One region of the Luteibacter sp. NPDC104163 genome, then DNA from elsewhere that is predicted to be linked to it. Evidence: predicted binding sites of a transcription regulator. Region 1 holds the regulator's gene; each other region holds the start of a gene.

Region 1 (7,396 bases):
CGCACGCTTCACTTCATCGGCGATCTGGCTGAGGCTGGCTTCCTCGGTCTTGCCGACCGTGCTGTTATCGGCCGGCGCGGTCTGGCGTTTCTCGCCCGGCTGCGGCTCGGCCGCCGCGCCCTCGTGGCCGGGCAACGGCAGGTTGCGCGGCGGCAACGGCACATCGATCTTGGCGATCGGGCTGGCCGTCGGCGAGCGCCTGTCGTTCGGCAACGGCACCTGCGTGGCGGGCGCGTTGTCGCGGATCGGCTCGATCACCTTGCCGGTACCGTTGAAGGCTTCGTTGATGGAGGCGGCCATCACCCGGAACTTGGTTTCGTTGACTGCGGAAACCGCATACATGACCACGAACAGGGCAAGCAACAACGTGATCAGGTCACCATAGGGGATGGCCCAACGCTCGTGGTTGATGTGTTCTTCGTGGTGGCGGCGCTTCACTGCAGGAACCCTTGCAGCTTGCTCTCGATGTGGCGCGGGTTATCGCCCTGCGCGATCGAGACGAGGCCTTCAACGAGGATCTCGCGCATCTGCGAGCGCTGGCGGGCCAGGCCCTTGAGCCGGGCCGCCATGGGCAAGGCGAGGAGGTTGGCGAGGCCGATGCCATAGATGGTCGCGACGAAAGCCGCCGCGATGCCGTGGCCCAGCTTGCTCGGTTCCGCGAGGTTCTGCATGACGGCCATGAGGCCCATGACAGCACCGATGATGCCCATGGTCGGTGAATATGCGCCCGCGTTCTCGAAGACCTTGGCGGCTTCGATGTCGATATGTTCGCGGGTGAAGACTTCCACCTCGAGCACTGAGCGCATCGCGTCGGGCTCGGTGCCGTCGACCAAAAGCTGAAGCCCCTTCTTGATGAAGGGGTCCTGTTCGCGCTCGATGGCCGGCTCCAGGCCAAGCAGGCCCGTGCGGCGGGAGATCTCGCTCCAACCGACGATGCGGCTGACGAGGTTTTCCGATTCGATATCCGGCGGCCGGTACACCCACGGCAGCATGGCCCACGCGCGCTTGAGCACGGGGCCCGGCGTCTGGACGAGCAGCGCGGCGAAGGTGCCGAGGAAGACGATGACGAACGCGGCCGGATTCCACAGGGCATCGATGCTCGAGCCCTTGAGGATGGTTCCCACGATGATGACCAGGAAGGCCAGGATCGTGCCGACGACGCTCACGATATCCATATCAGACAGCCATCCTCAGGCTGGGCAGCACCTGGCCGCTGTCATCGGCCAGGCCCGCGAGATCCAGGACGAGCGAGATGCGGCCATCGCCCGTGATCGTCGCACCCGCGACGCCGGGCACGTCCTTGAGGAACGGACCCAGGGGCTTGGCCATGACATCTTCGCGGCCGAGCACTTCATCCACCAGGCAGCCGAGCGTCTGGTGGCCGATCTGCACGACCACCACGTGACCACCCCTGCCCTGCGCGCCAGCCCAGTTACCCAGGTCAGCGAGCGGCAGCGCGCGCTGGCGATGGGCGGCGACGACGCGACCGTCCAGCTCCTGCACCTGGCCCTCGGCCAGTTCAAAGACTTCCGCGACATTCGACATCGGCAGGCTCAGCAGGCGGTTGCCCACGCGCACCATGAGCACGCGCAGGATCGCGAGCGTCAACGGCACCGAAAGGCGCACCGTGCTGCCGTGGCCGACCCGCGAATCGATCGACAGGGTACCGCCAAGTTCGACGATCTTGGTCTTGACCACGTCCATGCCGACGCCGCGGCCGGAAATATCCGAGACCTGGCTCGCCGTGGAGAAGCCCGGGCGGAACACGATTTCGTAGCATTCACGCTCGTCGAGGCGGGCGGCCTGCTCTTCATCCATCAGGCCCTTCTCGACGGCCTTGCGGCGCAGGACCTCGGGATCCATGCCCTTGCCGTCATCAGTAACCGTGATGACGATGCGGTCGCCATACTGGCCGGCGGCGAGGCGCACGGTGCCCAGGCGCGGCTTGCCCGCGGCTTCGCGCACCTCGGGCATCTCAATGCCGTGGTCGACGGAATTGCGCAGCAGGTGCACCAGCGGGTCGGCCAGGGCCTCCACCACCGTGCGGTCGATATCGGTTTCTTCGCCCTCGGTGACGAGTTCGATTTCCTTGCCGAGCTGCCGCGCGAGATCGCGCACGATGCGCGGGAACCGCGAGAACAGCTTGCCGACCGGCTGCATGCGCATGCGCAGCACGGCGTTCTGCAGGTCTTCGGCGACGCGTTCGAGTTCGCCGATGGCGCGTTCCATCGGGTCATTCGTGCCGCGCGGCGCGAGGTTGGTCAGGCGGTTGCGGACCAGCACCAGTTCGCCCGCGGCATCGACGAGGCTGTCGAGGCGGTGGGTATCGACGCGGACGGTGGTGTCGGCGGCGGCGGTGGGCTGGCGTTTTTCGGTTGAAGCCGCCGGCTTTGGCTTCGCCGGGGCAACCTGCTGCGGTGCCGTCGCTTGCGCGGGTTCGGCTTCGGGGAGCGCGGGCGAGCCCGCTCCCACGACCGCAACGGGCGGCGCGGCTAACGTGGTATCCGCTGCCGTTCCGCTGGGGGCGCCGGTGCCGTAGAGCTGGTCGAGCAGCGCTTCGAACTCATCGTCGCTGATGGTGTTGCTTTCGGGCGCGGCAACGGGTTCCGTCGCTTCAACGACGACGGCTACCGGCGTTTCAGCCGCACCTTCGGCGCCTTCAGCGCCGGGGGCGCCGGTGCCGTAGAGCGAATCCAGCAGGGCTTCGAATTCGTCGTCGGAGATGGTGCCCGAGGTGGCCGGAGCCGGCGCGCGCTCGGTGCGCGCGGCGTCGAGCAGCGCTTCGAACTCATCTTCGATCGGGTCGTACGGTTTGGCGGGCGGCGCCGCGACGGCGGGTGCCGCCTTCGGCGCAGTGACCGGCACGGCGAGCGCGACGGGCGCCGCCGATGCGGCGCGGCCCGGGATGACCAGGCGATCGAGCAGCGAACGCGGCGCAGGCTCGGCCTGCACGCCGGCATCCGCCGCACGCATCATGTCGTTGAGCAGGTCGAGCGACTCCAGCAACGCGTCCATCAGGCCCGCGTTGAGCACGATCGCGCCATTGCGCGCTTCGTTCAGGAGATCTTCCGCGCGGTGGCAGAGTTCCACCATGGCGTTGAGGCCAAGGAAGCCCGCACCGCCCTTTACGGTATGGAACGCGCGGAACACCGCGTTCAGGAGCTCGCTGTCTTCCGGAGAGGCTTCGAGATCCACGAGCTGTTCGCCCAGGGTCTCGAGCAGTTCGCGCGCCTCGATCAGGAAGACGTTGAGCAGCTCGTTGTCCAGCTCCACGCTCATGGCGGACTCAGAAGCCAAATTCGCTGAGGAGGCGATCCACTTCGTCCTGGCTGACCTTGTCGGCGGCCGGCGTATGGGCGCCCGCGAGCGAACCGGTGAGGCGCACCAGTTCCACGAGCGACGATTCCACCTTGGCCATGAACGACTCCACCTGGGCGACGCGCTGGCCGGAGAGATCCTGCCAGGACTGTGCCTCGACCATCTCGCCGAGCCCGATATCGCAGCTCTGCGCGAAATCGCCGACGCGAACGGCGAGCGACGTGGCGTTGGCGGTGAAGGCGGGATCGGCCTGGTCGAGCACCAGCAGCTCGTCGGCCTGCTTCGCCAGCGACTGTGCCTGCGGGCGCAGCTTTTCGCTGAAATCCAGCGTGCGGTGCGCGGCCTGCGAGCTCATCTCGAGCACATCGCGCAGGTGCTTGCGCGCATCGCTCATGGTGCCGGGCACGCCATCGCCCGAGATATCCGAGGCAAGGCGGCGCGCCGATTCGTGCAGGTCACGGGCGAGGTGGCCCAGCGCCAGGAACAGGTGCTGCTCGCGGCTGCGGATCAGCTTGTCCAGCGCCTGCTCGAAAGCCACGCTGTCATCGGCGTCGAGCAGCTCGCGCAGTTCGGGTGCCACGTCCTGGCCCGCGGAAATCATCGTATTCATGTCAGTCCCTTAGCCCGCTGCCGCGGCGAGTCGTTCGAAGATCTTGTCGAGCTTTTCCTTCAGCGTCACCGCGGTGAACGGCTTCACGACGTAACCATTCACGCCGCTCTGCGCGGCCGCGATGATCTGGTCGCGGTTGTTCTCGGCGGTGACCATGAGCACCGGCAGGGATTTCAGGTTGGCATCCGCACGGATGGCACGGAGCAGGTCGATGCCGGTCATGTTCGGCATGTTCCAGTCGGTGACCACCAGGTCGATCGGCTGCGAGCGCAGGAGCGCCAGCGCCGCGTTGCCGTCTTCCGCTTCCTGGATCAGCGTGTTGGTAAAGCCCAACTCCACCAGGAGGTTACGGACGATGCGCCGCATGGTGGAGAAATCGTCCACCACGAGGATTTTCATGTTCTTGTCCAAAGCGTTCTCCGCCTTACTGCCGCGTATTTCTTAGTGTTTGTCTTTCCAACCCGACATGCGTGCCCGGAGACGGATCAGCGCCTGGCCATGGATCTGGCAGACACGTGATTCGCTTACTCCCAACACCGCACCGATTTCCTTCAGGTTGAGTTCTTCATCGTAGTACAGCGACATCACCAGCTTTTCGCGCTCGGGCAGCCCGTCGATCGATTCGGCCAGCGCATGGCGCATGCCGTCCTGCTCGAACAGGCCATCCGGGCCCGTGGCGTCCGGGTCGGCCACGTCGATCGCGGAGCCTTCGTCGCCTTCGGGCGCCGTGAGGCTCAGCAACCGCGCGCTCGCCGCGTCGGCCAGGATCTGGTTGTATTCCATGGCGTCGATGCCAAGACGCTTCATCACTTCCACGTCGTCGGCGTCGCCACCCGTTTCGTTCTCGATCTGCCTTGTAACTTCCGCCACCTCGCGCAATTTCCTGTGGACGCTGCGCGGGGTCCAGTCCGTCTTGCGCAGTTCATCCAGCATGGCGCCACGAATGCGGATGCCCGCATAGGTTTCGAAGCTGGCCGCGCGAGTCGGCGAATAATTCCTTGCCGCCTCGAGCAAGCCGATCATCCCGGCTTGCATGAGGTCGTTCGCATCGACGCTGGGTGGCAGGCGGCCCATCAGGTGATAGGCGATCCGGCGCACCAGCGGCGCGTGCGTTTTCACCAGTTGATCGGCCGGAACCTTAGTAATTTCAAGGTATTCGCTCGCGACGCTCACAACGGCAGCCCTCCCCCCACGTGTTCACGCCCGGCAAAAAAGCCGATGCGACCCTGACCACGGGGTTCGGGTTCACCCCATGTATCGACCGACCTGGCCAAATTCTTGAATCCCACCGCCGAGCGGCTGCTCGGCCACGCATCGACCACCGCCGACTGGCGACGGATCGCCTGGCGCAGGTACTCGTCGTGGGGGACCATGCCCATGAAATCGAGGGAGACATCCAGGAACCGGTTGGTCACCCGCGAAAGCTTTTCGAACAGCTGGCGCCCTTCCTGCGCATGGCGGACCATGTTGGCCACGATGCGGAAGCGGTTCACCGCGAACTCGCGCGACAGGACCTTGATCAGCGCGTAGGCGTCCGTCAGCGAGGCCGGCTCGTCGCAGACCACGACCACCACTTCGTCCGAGGCGGCGGCGAACATCGACACGCTGTCGGAAATGCCGGCGGCGGTATCGACGATCAGGTATTCGGGGGCCAGCGGGTATTCGTCGAACGCGCGGATGACCGCGGCGTGCTCGATGTTGGGCAGCTGCGCCATGCGCCGGGTGCCCGACGTGGCGGGAATCACCTTCAGGCCATGCGCCGCCTCGAGGATCAGGTCCTCGATGGCGCACGCGCCTTCGAGCATGTGCCCGAGGTGGCGGGTCGGCTGGAGGCCCAGCAGCACGTCGATGTTGGCCATGCCAAGGTCGGCATCGAGCAGGAGGACGTCACGGCCGCCCATGGCGAGGGCCATGCCGAGGTTCACGGCCACCGTGGTCTTGCCGACGCCGCCCTTGCCGCCCGCGATCGCGATGCTGCGCGTGGGCCGGCGGTCGGCGAGCCAGTTGAGTCCGGCGGCCTGCGAGTTGTCGACGTGTGTGGTCATGAAGGAATTCACTGCCGGTGAAGAAGTTGCGGATGCGGTTGCCAAAGTCACGTTCGTCAGAATGTGCGATCAGGCCATGGCCGGGGTGGACGACGCGAAGCCGAAGCGATCGGCAAGTATGGCGTCATCCGGCTCGTCGTTGCGCTGCTTGAGCATCTGGGCTGCCAGGCAGACCAGTTTGCGCGCGTCGGCGGAGGCGATGTCCTCGGGCACGCGCTGTCCATCCGTGGTGTAGTCCAGCGGCATTCCGTGCCGGATAAGGGCCGAGAGCGCGCCGCCGAGCAGCGGCGTCTCGTCGAGTTTGGTAAGGATGGCGCTCTGCGGCTTCAGCGGAGCGTAAGCGCGCATGGCGTTGTCGATGGCCTGGGCCTGCGCATTCGCGGCGACGACCAGGCACACGCGCACATCGGCCATGGCGCGCAGCGTTTCGAACTGCTGCTGCAGCTTCGGATCGTTGCCGGCGAGGCCGGCGGTATCGATCAGCACCGTGTGCTTGCCGCGCAGCTGCAGCAACACGTTGCGCAGGCTCTGCGCATCGTGCGCGTTGTACACGCGCACGCCGAGCAGGCGGCCGTAATGTTCCAGCTGCGCACCGGCGCCGATGCGGTACTGGTCGGCACTGATCAGCGCCACGTTGGAAGCGCCATGGCGCAGGACCGCGCGCGCCGCCAGCTTGGCAATGCTCGTGGTCTTGCCGACGCCGGTGGTGCCGACGAAGGCGGTGATGCCGCCGCCGACGGTGTCAAAGTTGCGGCCGCTGGTGCGGATGTTGCGCGAAAGAATGCCCAGCGGCAGGTAACGCGCCTGCTCGGCCGTCATGTTCTCGGGCAGCTCGGCGCACAGGGCGCGGGCGACGTCGCCGTCGATACCCAGGCGGGTCATCTCGCGGAGCACGCGGGCGTGCAGCGGCTGCTGGCGATCCTTCTGGTTCCAGGCCAGCGCGGAGAGCTGCACTTCCAGCATCTCGCGCAGGTTGTTGATCTCGGCGCGCATGCCGTTCACCGCGGTGTCGTTCTGCGGCGCGGTCACCGTGGCGGCGCGTACGACGTCGGCGACGCTGGCGGCCAGCGCGGCGGAGGACTGGCGCTGCGGCGCATTCGGTGCGGCCGGAGCCGAACGGGCGGCGCGTTCGACGGCGGCGGCCGTCGCCGCACGGGCCTGGTCGACGCGCGCCATGCGCTCGGCTTCGCGGTTATCGCGGGTGGCACGGATCGTCTCGGCCTTCTCTTCCGCCGGCGGCTCGAACGCAAAGCCGGCTTCGCGCACCAGCGCTTCGTCGTAGTCGAGCGCGGCGATGATCTCGATGCCGTCATCCAGCCGACGCGTGGACAGGATCACGGCGTCCGGACCCTGCTCATCACGCACCTGGCGCATGGCCTGGCGCATGTCGGGAGCAACGAATCGTTTGATTTTCATGCGTTCG
Region 2 (7,396 bases), 180 kb from region 1:
CGCGATCCTCGTCGTGGCGGCGGTGCTGTATGGCTACGATTCCATCGTCTTCGCCAACGAGCGCTCCGCCTCCGTGGCCACGCTGGAATACGAAGGCCAGGAAGTGAACCACCAGTGGAGCAAGGGCTTCGGCTTCGAGAAGACCTTCCACGACTACGTGCATTCGCACGTCGCCGCCGACCTCGATTACTGCTCGCTGCTGCGCCCCTGGTCGGAGCTTGCGGTGACCAGCGCGTTCGCGCGCCTGGGGGGCGAGTATTTCAACGTGTTCTCGAGCTGCAACCGCAACTTCCGCATCCTCGGGCCCAAGCCCGCGGATCGCTGGTGTGGGCAGTGCCCGAAGTGCCACTTCGTGTTCCTGGCCCTGGCGCCGTTCATGCCCAAGCCGCGCCTGCTGCAGATCTTCGGCCGCAACCTGCTCGACGATATCGACCTGGCGGAGGCGTTCGATGCGCTGCTCGAATACCGCGACCACAAGCCGTTCGAATGCGTCGGTGAAGGTGCCGAGGCGCGCGCCGCGTTGTATGCGCTCTCGAACCGGCCGGAGTGGCAGGAAGATGCGCTGGTGGCGCGCTTCCGCAGCGAGATCCTCCCGCAGCTGGACGTCTCCGAGCTCGCCCTGGAGCCGTGGCTGAAACCCGGCGCCTCCCACCTGGTGCCTTCGCGCCTGCTTGGAGCGCTGGATGCGCTGGGCTGACCTCACTGGCAAGCGCGTCGCGGTCTGGGGCTTTGGCCGCGAAGGCCGCGCCGCGCTCGATGCGCTGGCGCGACGCCTTCCCGGGCAGGCCGTGGATGTCTACGTCGGCACCGACGAAGCGGACGCGGCGCGCGCGGCCTATCCGCACGCGCGGGTGATCGCCGCCGCGCCCGATGGCGAGGCGCTGTCGGGCTACGACATCGTGATCAAGTCGCCGGGTATCTCGGCGTACAAGCCCGAATTGCTCGAAGCGCAGGCACGTGGCACGCGCTTCACTTCCGGCACCGCGTTGTGGTTCGCGGGCCATGCTGGCGCGCGCAGCGTCGCGGTGACCGGCACCAAGGGCAAGAGCACGACCTCCGCCCTGCTTGCGCACCTGGCGCGTTCGCTGGGCGTGCGCACGGCGCTGGTCGGCAACATCGGCATGCCGTTGCTCGAGCTGGACGAAGGCGAGGCCGACCTGTGGGTCATCGAACTGTCGAGCTTCCAGACGGGTGAAGCGCTGGGCGTGGATCTCGGCGTGGTCACCAGCCTGTACGAAGAGCACCTCGACTGGCACGGCTCCCGCGAGCGCTATGTCGATGACAAGCTGAAACTGATCGCCGCGTCCTCGCGCGTGCTCGTCAATGCCATGCAGCCCGTGCTCCTCGCACGCGCCGCGGAGCATCCCGGGTTGAACACGTTTGGCGACGAGGCCGGGTGGCACGTTGCCGATGGCTGGATTCGTTCCGGTGCCGAGGACGTGATCCGCGCGGATCGCGTCGCGGCCCCGGGCCTGCACAACGCGCTCAATGCGTGTGCCGCGCTGGCCGCGCTGGAGCTCATGGGACTCGACGCGCGCGCCGCGGCGCCCGCGCTCGCGACCTTCGTGCCGCTACCGCATCGCCTGCAGCCGCTCGGTGAGCGCGATGGATTGCGCTGGATCAACGATTCGATCAGCACCACGCCGCTGGCGAGCCTCGCCGCGCTGGAAAGCGTCCACGACGAGCACGTCGCGCTCATCGTCGGCGGGCATGATCGCGGTCTCGACTGGACGGTGTTCGTCGATGCGATGCGCGGGCATGCGCCGGACGCGATTATCTGCCAGGGGAAGAATGGCCCGCGCATCGCGGATGCGCTGGAGGCGGCGGGCGTAGCGAACGTGTATCGGGCCAGCGACCTCGCCGCGGCGGTGGGTGCGGCGCGCAATGCACTGCAAGGCCGCGGCACCGTCGTGCTGTCGCCGGGCGCACCGAGCTTCGATCAGTTCAAGGACTACGCCGACCGCGGCAGGCGGTTTGCGGAGATGGCGGGTTTCGAAGCGGGTGCGGCCAGCATCCAGGGCCTGGGCATCCTGTAATCGCGCGCAAGCGCGCTCCCACAAGGGCACCGCCCCTGTATTAGTCGCGCGCAAGCGCGCTCCCACAGGGGCATCGGCGCTGTGGGAGCGCGCTTGCGCGCGATAGCCTACGAAGCGGCGACGCCGTACGCCTAATCGTGCGTAGCGTTCAACAACGTCCCGACCACCGCCGCGAGCGCCGCGTACAACTCCTTCGGCACGTCATCACGCAAGCGCACCGCGGCCAGCAGCGTGGCCACCTGCGGATCGAGATGCGGTGCCAGGCCCAGGGACTGGGCACGCTCGAGCAGCGCTTTCACGCCATCGGCGTCAATGCGCTGGGTGTTGCCCTGACTGGTAGGCGAGGCCATCCGCAGCGTGACGCTGCGGCGCGGGGAAGGGAGCTGCTGGGTCATGCGCGTGCTTCGAGGAGGACGGCGCTATAGGCGCTCGTCGGCACGGGCAGGCCGTGCATGCAGGCAAAGTGATCGAGCTGCAGGTTGCTCTTCTCGAGCACGCGGCGCAGCGTGGTGAATTCATTCTCGAGGCGCGCGACCGTCTCCGGGTACTGCGCCCAGAGGCGCACGGCGACGCGCGACCCGCGCAACTGCACCTCGCCCTGCACGGCGCCCAGCGTCGGCGGGTCGATCGCAAAGCCCACGGTCCACATGCCATCGGGTTCCGCGGCGGAAGGCTTGCCTTCCTCGATGCGCAGCTGGAGCACGTCGTAACCACGCACGCCCGTCAGCGGGATCTCGACCATCCACAGGCCTGCCTGCGGCTGCGATTCGAGCTGGCCGATCTCCACGCGCGACAGCGCGGCGCGCACATCGGTGCGCAGGTGCGCGACGAGCCCATCCGCGGTGTCTTCATCCGCCAGCAGCTCCTGTGCGCGCGGCTGCGCGACCAGGGCGCGCTGCGCGAGCGGCGGCGGGGTGTCGGTGAACGGCCGCGAGGGCGCCTGGATCATCGCCTGGCGCGTCTGCGGGATGTCGTTCAGGGCACGGCGCAGGTTCAGCAACGCCGCCTTGAAATCGTCGGTCGCCGGCGCGTCGTGCTGCGCCTCGGCCAGGTGGGCTTCGAGGAAGGCACCGCTCTTCGCGATCGCCTGCTTCATGCCGTCGGGCGTGCCCAGGTCCGCTGGCTTGCTGATCGAGGACTCGAGCGTCGCCAGGGCGGTCCGCAGCGGTTCCGGCAGCACGCGGGCGACCGGCCGCCGGGCGAGGGCGGAGAGCACGCTCAGGAGCTGTGAGTAACCGTTCTGCATGGGCAGCCGTTCGCGCAGGCCCTGCATGGCCACGCGCTCATCGGTGTTGCCGACGACCACCTCCAGCTGCGGCTGGGCGCCCTGGGTCATCACGCGCACCTGGAATTGCTGGGGCAGGGACGTACCCGCCGCATCCGCCTCCACGGCCATGCCGCCGATATCCAGGAGGACCTTGCCCACGTCGACCTGGGCCAGCAGGCGGGCAGACAGCAGCGTACCCACCGCCCAGGTCTGGGTGGTGGCTGCCGTGGTACCCGCGGCCGCGCCGGCCCAAAGCTGGGCGGCGAGGCTGGTCGGCTGGATGATCAAGGGCAGGTCCTCCGGGGGCCTGGGCGGCATCCGTCGTGGACGCGCTCCTGTGTGTCGTAAGAATCGGCTGATTCCCCGGAACCTTTAGGTGACGGGCGGCCTGGCCAGACGGGGTAGAATGGGCGGATGAGCAACCTCCCTTTCGAACTCCTCGCCACCGATGGCGCGGCGCGGCGCGGCCGCCTGCGCTTCGGCCGCGGCACCGTGGAAACCCCCGCGTTCATGCCCGTGGGTACCTATGGCTCGGTCAAGGCCATGACGCCGCGCGACGTGCGCGACACCGGCGCCGAGATCATCCTTGGCAACACGTTCCACCTGTTCCTCCGGCCCGGCCTCGACATCGTTGGCGCCTTCGGCGGCCTGCACAAGTTCATCGGCTGGGATCGGCCGATCCTCACCGATTCCGGCGGCTTCCAGGTCTTTTCGCTGGCGCATAAGCGCAAGATCACCGAAGAAGGCGTCACGTTCGCCTCCCCGGTCGATGGCTCGAAGGTCTTCCTTTCGCCCGAAGTGTCCATGCAGATCCAGACGGTGCTGGATTCCGACGTGGCCATGATCTTCGACGAGTGCACCCCGTACCCGGCGACGGAGAAGGTGGCCTCGGACTCGATGGAGCTCAGCCTGCGCTGGGCCGAGCGGTCGCGCCGTGCCTTCAACGACCTGAAGAACCCGAACAACCTGTTCGGCATCGTCCAGGGCAGCACCTACGAGAACCTGCGCCGCCGCTCGGTCGAGCAGCTGGTGGATATCGGCTTTGATGGCTACGCCGTGGGTGGCCTGGCGGTGGGCGAGCCCGAGGCGGAGCGCAACCACACGCTGGACTTCACCCTGCCGCTGTTGCCGAAGGAGCGCCCGCGCTACCTGATGGGCGTCGGCCGGCCGGAGGACATCGTCGAGGCCGTGCGCCGCGGCATCGACATGTTCGACTGCGTGATGCCGACCCGCAACGCGCGGAACGGCTTCCTGTTCACGGATGCCGGCACGTTGCGCATCCGTAACGCGAAGTTCGCGACCGATACGCGCGTGATCGAGGAGGGTTGCGACTGTTACGCCTGCGCCAACGGGTTTAGCCGCGCCTACCTCCGCCACCTGGATCGCTGCAACGAGATCCTCGGCAGCCAGCTGGCGACCATGCATAACCTCCGCCACTACCAGCGCCTCATGGCCGGGCTGCGTGGAGCGATCGAATCCGGGACCCTCGACGATTTCGTGATGGCGTTCTACGCAGCGCGCCGCAAGGGCGAGGTCGACGGGGTATAAGGCCTTGCGGGGCGCCCGGGGCGCCCCCAAAGCCTTGGACTGGCGCGGTACACGGCCGCCGGGGGGCGTGGCATAATCCACGATCTTTTTACGTGAGCGGTCGCTTTTTGCTTGGCCGTTCCATGACTTGCGAGAAATCTGATGAGCCTTCTGACCCACGCCGCCATCGCCCAGGCCACGGGCGCCGCCGCCCCGCAGGGCGCATTTGGTGTGTCGCAGCTTCTGATCATGGCGCTGCTGTTCGGTGTCTTCTACTTCATGATGATCCGCCCGCAGATGAAGCGTCAGAAGGAGCATCGCGCCCTCCTGTCCGCCCTGGCCAAGGGCGATGAGGTGGTGATGAACGGCGGTCTGGCCGGTCGCATCGAGGAAGTGGGCGATTCGTTCGTCAAGGTCGAGATCGCGCCGGGCGTGGTCGTCCAGATGCAGAAGGGTGCCGTCACCCAGGTGCTGCCGAAGGGCAGCCTCAAGAAGAACTGAGTTTTCTCTCAGACGCGTCAGCCGCGGCCGCCGGGCGGCCGCTCCCACGGAATGTAAGGCATGAGTGATTTTCCACGCTGGAAGTACGCGCTGGTTGTGATCGTGTTGCTGGTCGGCATCGTCTACGCGTTGCCGAATGTCTTCCCGCCCCAGCCGGCGGTGCAGATCTCCGGTAACCGCGGCGCGGCGGTTGACGCGACATTGAAGAGCAAGGTCGATGCGTTGCTGGCCACCGCCAAGGTGCCGGCCCTGGCGGTCGACGTGAACGAAAAGGACGGCCGCCTCCTGGCGCGCTTCGGCAATGTCGACCAGCAGGCCAAGGCGTCCGATGCGCTGCGCACGGGCCTCGGCGACAACTACACGGTGGCGCTGAACCTTGCCTCCACCGTGCCGTCGTGGCTGCGCTCCATCCATGCGAACTCGATGCCCCTGGGCCTCGACTTGCAGGGTGGCGTGCACTTCCTGATGGAAGTGGACCAGAACAGCGTCATCGACACCCAGGAAAACCGCTACACGGATGACATCCGCGCGCTGCTGCACGACAAGGGCGTGCAGTACGACTCGGTCAACCGCAACGCACGCGGCCAGGGCATCACCGCGGTGCTGCGCACCGATGCGGACCGCCAGAAGGCGGCCACGCTCATTGGCAGCGACTATCCGGACCTGGCGGTCACCGATGGCGCCTCGGGCGATAACCGCTACGTGCTCACGGCGGTCGTCAAGCCGGCCAAGCTGCGCGACCTTGCGCAGGGCACGATCACCCAGAACGTCACCACGCTGCGCCAGCGCGTCAACCAGCTCGGCGTGTCCGAGCCGCTGATCCAGCAGCAGGGCGCCAACCAGATCATCGTGGAACTGGCGGGCGTGCAGGATACCGCCGAGGCCAAGAAGCTCATCGGCGCCACCGCGACGCTGCAGTACCGCGCCGGCCTGTACGACTCGGCACGCGCGATGGAAGCCGCCCGCACGGGCAGCATCCCGCCGGACGCCAAGCTGTACTTCGACCGCGACCACCGCATTCCGTACCTGCTCAGCAAGAAGATCATCGCCAGCGGCGATGAGCTGGTCACCGCGAGCTCCGGCCGCGATCCGCAGAACGGCACGCCGAACGTCAGCGTCACGCTGAACTCGGCGGGCGCGCGCAAGATGCAGGAGTTCACCAACGACAACGTCGGCAAGCCGATGGCGGTGCTCTACGTCACGCGTACGCTCGAGACCAAGATGGTCGACGGCAAGGAAGTGAAGACGCCGAAGATCACGGAAGAGGTGATCAACCAGGCCAACATCAGCGGCCCGTTCGGCAAGCAGTTCCAGACCAATGGCCTGCCTTCCGACTCGGAAGCCGCCGAGCTGGCGCTGCTGCTGCGCGGTGGTTCGCTGGCTGCGCCGGTCGATATCGTCGGTGAAAGCGTGATCGGCCCCAGCCTGGGCGCCGACAACATCGACATGGGCTTCAAGGCGGTGATGCTCGGCCTCGGCCTCGTGCTGCTCGCCGCGGCCATCTACTACAAGCTCTTCGGCCTGGTCGCCGACGTCGCGCTGTTCTTCAACCTGGTGCTGCTGGTCGCCGTCATGTCGGCCATCGGCGTGACGCTCACCATGCCGGGTATCGCCGGTATCGTGCTGACGCTCGGCATGGCGATCGACGCCAACGTGCTCATCTGCGAACGCATCCGCGAGGAACTGCGCAACGGCTCGTCGCCGCTCGCCTCGATCCGCACGGGTTACGACAAGGCGTGGGCCACGATTCTCGATGCGAACGTGACCCACCTGCTGGCCGCGCTCGGCCTGATGACCATGGGCTCGGGTCCGATCAAGGGCTTCGGCGTCACGCTGTTCATCGGTATCCTCACCTCGATGTTCACCTCGGTGACCGTCACTCATGCCATCACGGCGCTGATCCACGGCGGCCGCAAGCTCAAGACCCTGTCGGTCTGAGGGGACATACGCCATGGAAATCTTCAACCACAACGCCAATTTCAACTTCCTCGGCCTGCGCCGCTTCAGCATCGGCCTGGCGATCTTCCTCATGGTCGCCTCGATCGTGCTCATCGTCGGCAAGGGC
Region 3 (7,396 bases), on a different contig from region 1:
CAGGGTTTACCCATGTCCAAAGTCGATCTGGCGCAATTCCACAAGGCGTTCCATGAAGAGAGCCTCGACGGCCTCGACGCCATGGAGCAGGCGCTCCTCGCGCTGGACGAGGGTGCGGAAGACCCGGAACTGATCAACGTCGTGTTCCGCGCTGCCCATTCGATCAAGGGCGGCGCGGCCACGTTCGGTTTTGCCGATGTCGCCGCGTTCACCCACGTGGCCGAGAACCTGATGGACGAGGTCCGTAGCGGCCGCCGCCCGATGGAAAAGGCCGTGGTCGAGCTGCTGCTGCGCTCGGGCGACATCATCCGCGACATGCTCTCGCTGCAGATGGCCGGCCAGCCCGGCGCCACCGCCGAGAGCCAGGCGCTGCTCGGTGAACTCTCGGCCATGGTCTCGGGCGGTTCCGCTGCCCCGGCTGCGGTCGCGAAGGCCGCCGCCCCGGCGGAAACCATCGAAGGCTGGGATATCGCGTTCCGTCCGTTCGATTACCTGCTGAAGACCGGCAACGACCCGGCGCGCATGTTCCGCGAGCTCGAGGCCATGGGCCCGCTCACGGTCACGGCCGACCTGTCGAAGCTGCCGCCGCTGGCGGAGATGGATCCCTCGTCGTCGTACCTTGCGTACACGCTCAACCTTGCCGCCGGTGCAAAGCGCGCCGCGGTGGAAGGCGTGTTCGACTGGGTGGATGGCGATTGCGACCTCACGATCACCCCGCGTGTCGCGGCACCGGCCCCCGTGGCCGCCGCGCCCGCCGCTCCTGCCACGCCCGCCGCACCCCGCGCCGTGCGCGACGTGGCTACCAACAGCGAGGCCAGCTCGGTCCGCGTTGGCATCGAAAAGATCGATACGCTGATCAACCTGGTCGGCGAGCTGGTCATCACCCAGTCGATGCTCAGCCAGTTCCACGACGGCGTCTCCGACGCACAGCTGGAAATGCTGCGCCAGGGCCTCGCCCAGCTCGGCCGCCACACGCGCGAGCTGCAGGAAAGCGTGATGAGCATCCGCATGCTGCCGATCAGCACGGTGTTCAACCGCTTCCCGCGCCTGGTCCGCGACCTGGCCCAGAAGCTGGACAAGAAAGTGGTGCTCGACCTGCGTGGCGAAGGCACCGAACTCGACAAGACCGTGCTCGAGAAGATCGGCGACCCGCTGGTCCACCTCGTGCGCAACGCGATCGACCATGGCCTGGAAGTGCCGGCGAAGCGCCTGGCGGCCGGCAAGGGCGATACGGGCACGCTGCGCATGGAGGCCTTCCACCGCGGCGGCTCCATCGTGGTTGAAGTGGGCGACGATGGCGCCGGCCTGAACCGCGATGCCATCGTGGCCAAGGCCGTGCAGCGCGGCATCATCGCCTCGGGCGATGGCATGTCCGACGAACAGGTCGCCGAACTCATTTTCGAAGCCGGCTTCTCCACCGCCGCCGCCACCACCGATCTCTCGGGCCGTGGCGTGGGCATGGACGTGGTCCGCCGCAACGTCATGGATCTCGGCGGCACCGTCGCGATTTCCAGCAAGTACGGCCAGGGCACGACGTTCACCATCACGCTTCCGCTGACTCTTGCGATCATCGACGGCCTCACCGCCGCGGTGGGTGAGGAGACCTACATCGTGCCGCTGGTTTCCATCGTGGAATCGGTGCAGGTGAAGCCCGAGGCGCTGCGCAGCGTTGTCGGCGGCGGCGAACTGTTCCGCTTCCGCGACGAGTGGCTGCCGATCATCCGTCTGTACGACGTGTTCGGCTGCGAAGGCCCGCGTCGTGCCATCGAGGACGGCATCGTCATCGTGGTGGAAGGCGAGGGCACGCGCATCGGCCTGTTCGTCGATGAACTCATTGGCCAGCAGCAGGCCGTGGTGAAGTCGCTCGAGGCGAACTACCGCCGCGTCGCCGGCATCTCCGGCGCGACCATCCTGGCCGACGGCTCGGTGGCCCTGATCACCGATATCACCGGGCTCGTTCGCATGCAGGGGCGCCGTAAGGCGGCCTGATCCAGCGAATCGCGCCCAAGGGCGCTCCCACAAGAGCTTCGCGGCCCTGTGGGAGCGCGCTTGCGCGCGATAAGCCCCAGCGAAACCCGCGAAATTCCCACTAAAGGTCCCCCGGTCACGGCCGATACCCCCTTGAGGGGTCCCGAACCGCCGCACCGATCCGCAGTGGGAACACAATGAACCAGCCAGCCAGCACCGCCACCGTGGCCGATGAAGCCGCGCAGTACCTGACCGTCAACCTCGGCAACGAGGAATACGGCGTCGATATCCTCGCCGTCCGTGAAATCCGTGGCTGGACACCGGTCACCCGCATCCCGCAGGCGCCGTCCTATGTCCTGGGCGTGCTGAACCTCCGTGGCGCCATCGTCCCCGTGCTCGACCTCCGCCTGCGCTTCGGCCTGGCCCGCGAGGAATACACGGCTACCACCGTCTGCGTCATCGTCATGGTGGCCGGCCGCCAGTTCGGCGTGGTCGTGGATGCCGTCTCCGACGTGGTCGAAGTCTCGCCGTCGGGCGTCCGCCCGGTGCCGGATATGGGCACGACGGTCGATACCGAATACCTGAAGGGCCTGACCTCGGTCGGTGAGCGCATGGTGCTCCTGCTCGATGTCGACCGCCTGCTGCAGCCGCAGGACGCCCAGATGCTGGAAGCCGCGCTGGCTTCCGCCGATACGAAAGCCGTGGCCTGAAGGCCGCGTTGAACTTGCCTTCGAAAACCTTCGAACTGGAATCGTGATGAAGAAGTTGAAGCTGAAGATCCCCGCCCTGACGGTCCGCGGCCGTCTCTACGGCGTGCTCGGCCTGATGGCGGCCATGTTGATCGGTGGCGCGGCCATCGGCCTCGGCGTCATGTATATCCAGAACGAAGGCATGCGTGAGGTCTACGAAGAAGAGCTCGTGCCGGCCAACATGCTGAGCCAGGTGAGCACGCAGTCGCTCATGGCGTTCATCGTGCTGAGCGAAGGCGCGAGCAAGGCGACCGACAAGAGTGTCGTCGCGCAGAAGCTGGCTGAGTACGACAAGCTCCAGGCATCGATGGGCGTCCTGAAGGACGAGTTCAAGAAGATGCCGATGTCGCCGGAAATCAAGTCCCTCTACGACAAGTGGCAGGCGACCAACGACGACTACGCTTCGGCGAAGAACGATGTGCTCGACGGCCTGAAGCAGGGCGACGAAGGTACCTCGGACATCATCGAGCTGTCGGTCCGCCCGATCCTCATGGATCGCCAGTCGCAGCTTGCCAAGCTGATCGAAGCCAAGCGCGCCGAAGCGCAGGGCATCTTCAACAAGCAGACCTCGCAGTACCACGCCATCCGGATCTTCGTCGTGGTCGCGCTGTCGGCCGGCCTGCTGGTCAGCCTGCTGATCGCCGTGCTGGTCGTGCGTTCGATCATCCGCACGCTGTCGCACACCGTCGATGTCGCCAACAAGATTGCCGACGGCAAGCTCGGTCACGACATCAAGGTCACCCGCAGCGACGAACTGGGCCAGCTCCAGGCCGCGTTCAAGGCGATGGACGAGCGCCTTGCCGCGATCGTCTCCGAAGTGCGCCACGGCTCGGGCTCGGTCAGCACCGCCGCGCAGCAGATCTCGCGCGGTAACGACGACCTGTCGCAGCGCACGCAGGAACAGGCCTCGAGCCTCGAAGAAACCGCTTCGTCGATGGAGGAAATGACCTCCACCGTGAAGCAGAACGCCGAAAACGCGAGCCATGCGAACCAGCTGGCCCGCGGTGCACGCGAGCAGGCGGAGAAGGGCGGCGAAGTCGTCGCGCAGACCGTCGTCGCCATGCGCGAGATCAACAGCTCCTCGAAGAAGATCTCCGACATCGTCAGCCTGATCGACGAAATCGCGTTCCAGACCAACCTGCTGGCGCTCAATGCCGCGGTGGAAGCGGCGCGTGCCGGTGAGCAGGGCCGCGGCTTCGCCGTGGTCGCGACCGAAGTGCGCAACCTGGCCCAGCGTTCGGCCGGTGCCGCGAAGGAAATCAAGGGCCTGATCAACGACAGCGCGAACAAGGTGAAGGCCGGTTCGGAGCTGGTCGACCAGTCGGGCAAGGCGCTCGCCGAGATCGTGGACAGCGTGAAGAAGGTGACCGACATCGTCGCCGAGATCGCCGCCGCCAGCTCGGAGCAGTCCGCCGGTATCGACCAGGTGAACCACGCCGTGCTGCAGATGGACGAGATGACCCAGCAGAACGCCGCGCTGGTGGAAGAATCCGCCGCCGCCGCCCGTGCCATGCACGAGCAGGCCACGGAGCTCAGCCGCCAGGTGTCGTTCTTCCAGGTGAGCGGCGCCGCCGCCACGACCAGCAAGGCCGCCCGCAAGGACCCGACCCAGCAGGAAATGGAAACCGTCTTCGCGTCGGTGCGCAGCCAGCCGGCTCCCGCTCGCACGCAGCGCCCGGCCGAAGCCGCTGGCGATGCCGGTGTGTGGAAGGAGTTCTGATCCATGAACGCGCTCGTCAACAACGGCGATGCCGTCGTGCAGGCGAGCGCGACGGGGCCCAGCCTCGGCGAAACCGAGTTCGCCTTCCTGCGTGAGTTCGTGCTGCAGCATTGCGGCATCTCACTGGGCGAGCACAAGCGCCAGCTCGTGCAGGGGCGCCTGTTGCGCCGCCTGCGCGCGTTGAACCTGCCGGGTTTCGCGGCGTATTGCGATCTTCTGCGCCGCGACCCCGACGCGGAACTCGGCGAGCTGGCCAGCTGCATCAGCACCAACGTCACCTCGTTCTTTCGCGAGATGCACCATTACGACATGCTCGTGAATGAGTTGCTGCCGCGCTGGCTCGAGGAGAAGAAGAAAAACGGCGGCCGCCTGCGAATCTGGTCGGCCGGCTGCTCCACGGGCGAGGAGCCCTATGCGATCGCGATGGTCCTGGCCGAGGCGCTCGAGCGCACCGGTGCCACTATCGACGCAAAGATCCTGGCCACCGACCTGTCGCCGCAGGCCCTGGAAGCCGCCCGGAAGGGCGTGTATCCGGTGGATCGCCTCGGCGGCGTGGATGAAGCGCGCCGCCGCCGCTGGTTCCTGCGTGGCGAAGGCTCGTTCGATGGCTACGTGCAGGTGCACCCGCGCCTGCGCGAGCTGGTGACCATCCAGCCGCTCAACCTGCTCCACGAATGGCCCATGCAGGGCAAGTTCGATGCCATTTTCTGCCGTAACGTCGTCATCTATTTCGATAAGCCGACGAAACAGCGCCTGTTCGCTAGATACGCCGGCATGCTGGAAAGCCGGGGTTACCTGTTCCTTGGCCATTCGGAATCCATGTATGGACTCTCCGACGATTTTGACCTGATCGGCCGCACGGTTTACCGGAAACGTACATGAGCGACACGTTCGTCGCGCAGCCGCGGACTTTCGCCGGCTTCGATCCAAAGAGTGTGTTGCCCGGGTTTGAGCACGTCCGCCGCTTCTGGGATCCCGCCCAGGACGTGGTCACGGTGAAGATCCTGCCGGGCGAGTACTACGTCAGCATGCAGGAAGAGATGATCTCCACGGTCCTCGGCTCGTGCGTGGCCGCGTGCGTGCGCGATACGCGCCGCCGTATCGGGGGCATGAACCATTTCATGCTGCCCGAGCCGGCCAGCGCCGATCGCGACAGCTGGGGTTCGACCGTGGGCCGCGCGGCGCGCTATGGCAACGACGCCATGGAACACCTGATCAACGCGATCCTCAAGGCGGGCGGCCGGCGCGAAGACCTCGAAGTGAAGATCTTCGGCGGTGGCCGCGTGCTGCAGACCATGACCGACATCGGCCAGCGCAACATCGCCTTCGTCCAGCGTTACATCGCGACCGAAAAGCTGAAGCTCTGCGCCGCCGATGTCGGCGATATCTACCCGCGCCACGTGCAGTTCTTCCCGGTGAGCGGCAAGGTCCGCGTGCGCCAGCTGCGCTCCACGCACGATACCCAGCTGGCCGATCGCGAGAAGCGGTACCTCAAGCGATTGGAAAACGATCCGATAAAGGGAGAGGTCGAGCTGTTCTGACGCCTGCCGTCAGCCAGCACCACCGCCCGTTCCACGCCCGCCCGGCCCGCCGGCCGGGATGTCCCGCCACCCGAGTTCCTTGTGCCCATGCAGAAAGTACGCGTTCTCATCGTCGACGACTCGGCCCTGGTCCGTAAGGTGCTGACCGCCATGCTCGAGTCCGATCCGGGCATCGAGGTGGTGGGCACCGCGCCGGATCCGCTGATCGCGCGCGAGAAGATCAAGGCGCTGAACCCGGACGTGCTGACGCTGGACGTGGAAATGCCGCGCATGGACGGCCTCACGTTCCTCGAGAACCTGATGCGCCTGCGGCCGATGCCGGTGGTGATGGTCTCGACGCTGACTGAGAAGGGCGCGGACGTGACCCTGCGCGCGCTGGAACTCGGCGCCGTGGATTTCTTCACCAAGCCGGCCGCGGATCTCGCCAACACCTTCATGGAGCACGCGCCGGAAATCTGCGCCAAGGTTCGCCTGGCCGCCGGTGCCAACCCGCGCGAGCGCTCCACCGTGACGAAGATCGAGAAGGTCGACCTCTCGCTCGGCAAGCTGGAAGTCGCCCCGCGCCTCTCCGCGGATGCGGTGCTGCCGCGCGCGCAGACCCCGGGTAGCCGTGGCGGCCAGCGGATCATCGCCATCGGCGCGTCGACCGGTGGCACCGAGGCCATCCGCGTGGTCCTCGAGGCGATGCCGCCGACCGCGCCGCCGATCGTCATCACCCAGCATATTCCCGCCGCTTTCAGCGGCCCGTTCGCGACGCGCATGGATTCGTGCTCGGCGATGAAGGTCTGCGAAGCCCGTGATGGCCAGCCGATCCAGGCGGGCCACGTCTATATCGCCCCCGGCAGCCAGCATCTGCTGGTGATGTGGGACGGCGCACGCCATGTGTGCCGCCTGCACGACGGCCCGCCGGTGAACCGGCATAAGCCGGCTGTCGATGTGCTGTTCCGTTCCATGGCCGCCAGCGTCGGCGCCGCCACCGTGGGCTGCCTGCTCACCGGCATGGGCGACGACGGTGCCCGCGGCCTCGGCGAGCTGAAAGAGATCGGTGCCCATACGCTCGTGCAGGACGAGGCCAGCTCGGTCGTCTGGGGCATGCCCGGCGCCGCCTGGAAGGCTGGCGCGGCGGCCGAGATGCTGCCGCTGGACCAGATCGCCGCACGCCTGCTCGCGCTCGCCCATACCCCCATTCCCGCCGTCGCGGCACGCGTCGGCACCTGAAGGAAGAAGAGACGTCACCATGGTCATTCCGAAGAACGAACGCATCACCGGCTTCGCCGTCAGCGCCGTGGCGCTGCTGGCAGTGCTGGTGTTCCGCGCTGCCTGGGTCGCGCCGCTGGTCGTGGCACTGCTCACCGCCACCTGGATCGCGATCGCCCTGCGCCCGCGCTTTGAAGAGCCGGTGGTCGAGCTGGTCGTCA

The links. Region 1 encodes FliA, which starts transcription of late flagellar genes. Its sites were predicted from a motif close to TAAAGTTTNNCNNNCNNNGGCCGATAA; they were not measured.
Region 2: the regulator FliA is predicted to act here: its motif matches at 3,652-3,678, upstream of fliK (flagellar hook-length control protein FliK).
Region 3: the regulator FliA is predicted to act here: its motif matches at 2,091-2,117, upstream of ACZ6YI_RS06185 (chemotaxis protein CheW).

The regions. Positions count from the first base shown of each region.
Region 1 is NZ_JBVJMK010000001.1:275,618-283,013, forward strand. Features, by position in the region: gene motD (flagellar motor protein MotD) at 1-438, opposite strand, end outside; gene ACZ6YI_RS01160 (flagellar motor protein) at 435-1,175, opposite strand; gene ACZ6YI_RS01165 (chemotaxis protein CheA) at 1,177-3,279, opposite strand; gene ACZ6YI_RS01170 (protein phosphatase CheZ) at 3,287-3,928, opposite strand; gene cheY (chemotaxis response regulator CheY) at 3,938-4,339, opposite strand; gene ACZ6YI_RS01180 (RNA polymerase sigma factor FliA) at 4,370-5,101, opposite strand; gene ACZ6YI_RS01185 (MinD/ParA family protein) at 5,098-5,973, opposite strand; gene flhF (flagellar biosynthesis protein FlhF) at 6,043-7,389, opposite strand.
Region 2 is NZ_JBVJMK010000001.1:458,870-466,265, reverse strand. Features, by position in the region: gene murL (UDP-N-acetyl-alpha-D-muramoyl-L-alanyl-L-glutamate epimerase) at 1-697, shown strand, start outside; gene murD (UDP-N-acetylmuramoyl-L-alanine--D-glutamate ligase) at 684-2,036, shown strand; gene ACZ6YI_RS02075 (flagellar biosynthesis protein) at 2,168-2,431, opposite strand; gene fliK (flagellar hook-length control protein FliK) at 2,428-3,591, opposite strand; gene tgt (tRNA guanosine(34) transglycosylase Tgt) at 3,718-4,851, shown strand; gene yajC (preprotein translocase subunit YajC) at 4,993-5,331, shown strand; gene secD (protein translocase subunit SecD) at 5,392-7,269, shown strand; gene secF (protein translocase subunit SecF) at 7,283-7,396, shown strand, end outside.
Region 3 is NZ_JBVJMK010000003.1:285,743-293,138, reverse strand. Features, by position in the region: gene ACZ6YI_RS06190 (chemotaxis protein CheA) at 13-1,989, shown strand; gene ACZ6YI_RS06185 (chemotaxis protein CheW) at 2,166-2,678, shown strand; gene ACZ6YI_RS06180 (methyl-accepting chemotaxis protein) at 2,725-4,437, shown strand; gene ACZ6YI_RS06175 (CheR family methyltransferase) at 4,441-5,319, shown strand; gene cheD (chemoreceptor glutamine deamidase CheD) at 5,316-5,978, shown strand; gene ACZ6YI_RS06165 (protein-glutamate methylesterase/protein-glutamine glutaminase) at 6,066-7,196, shown strand; gene ACZ6YI_RS06160 (methyl-accepting chemotaxis protein) at 7,216-7,396, shown strand, end outside.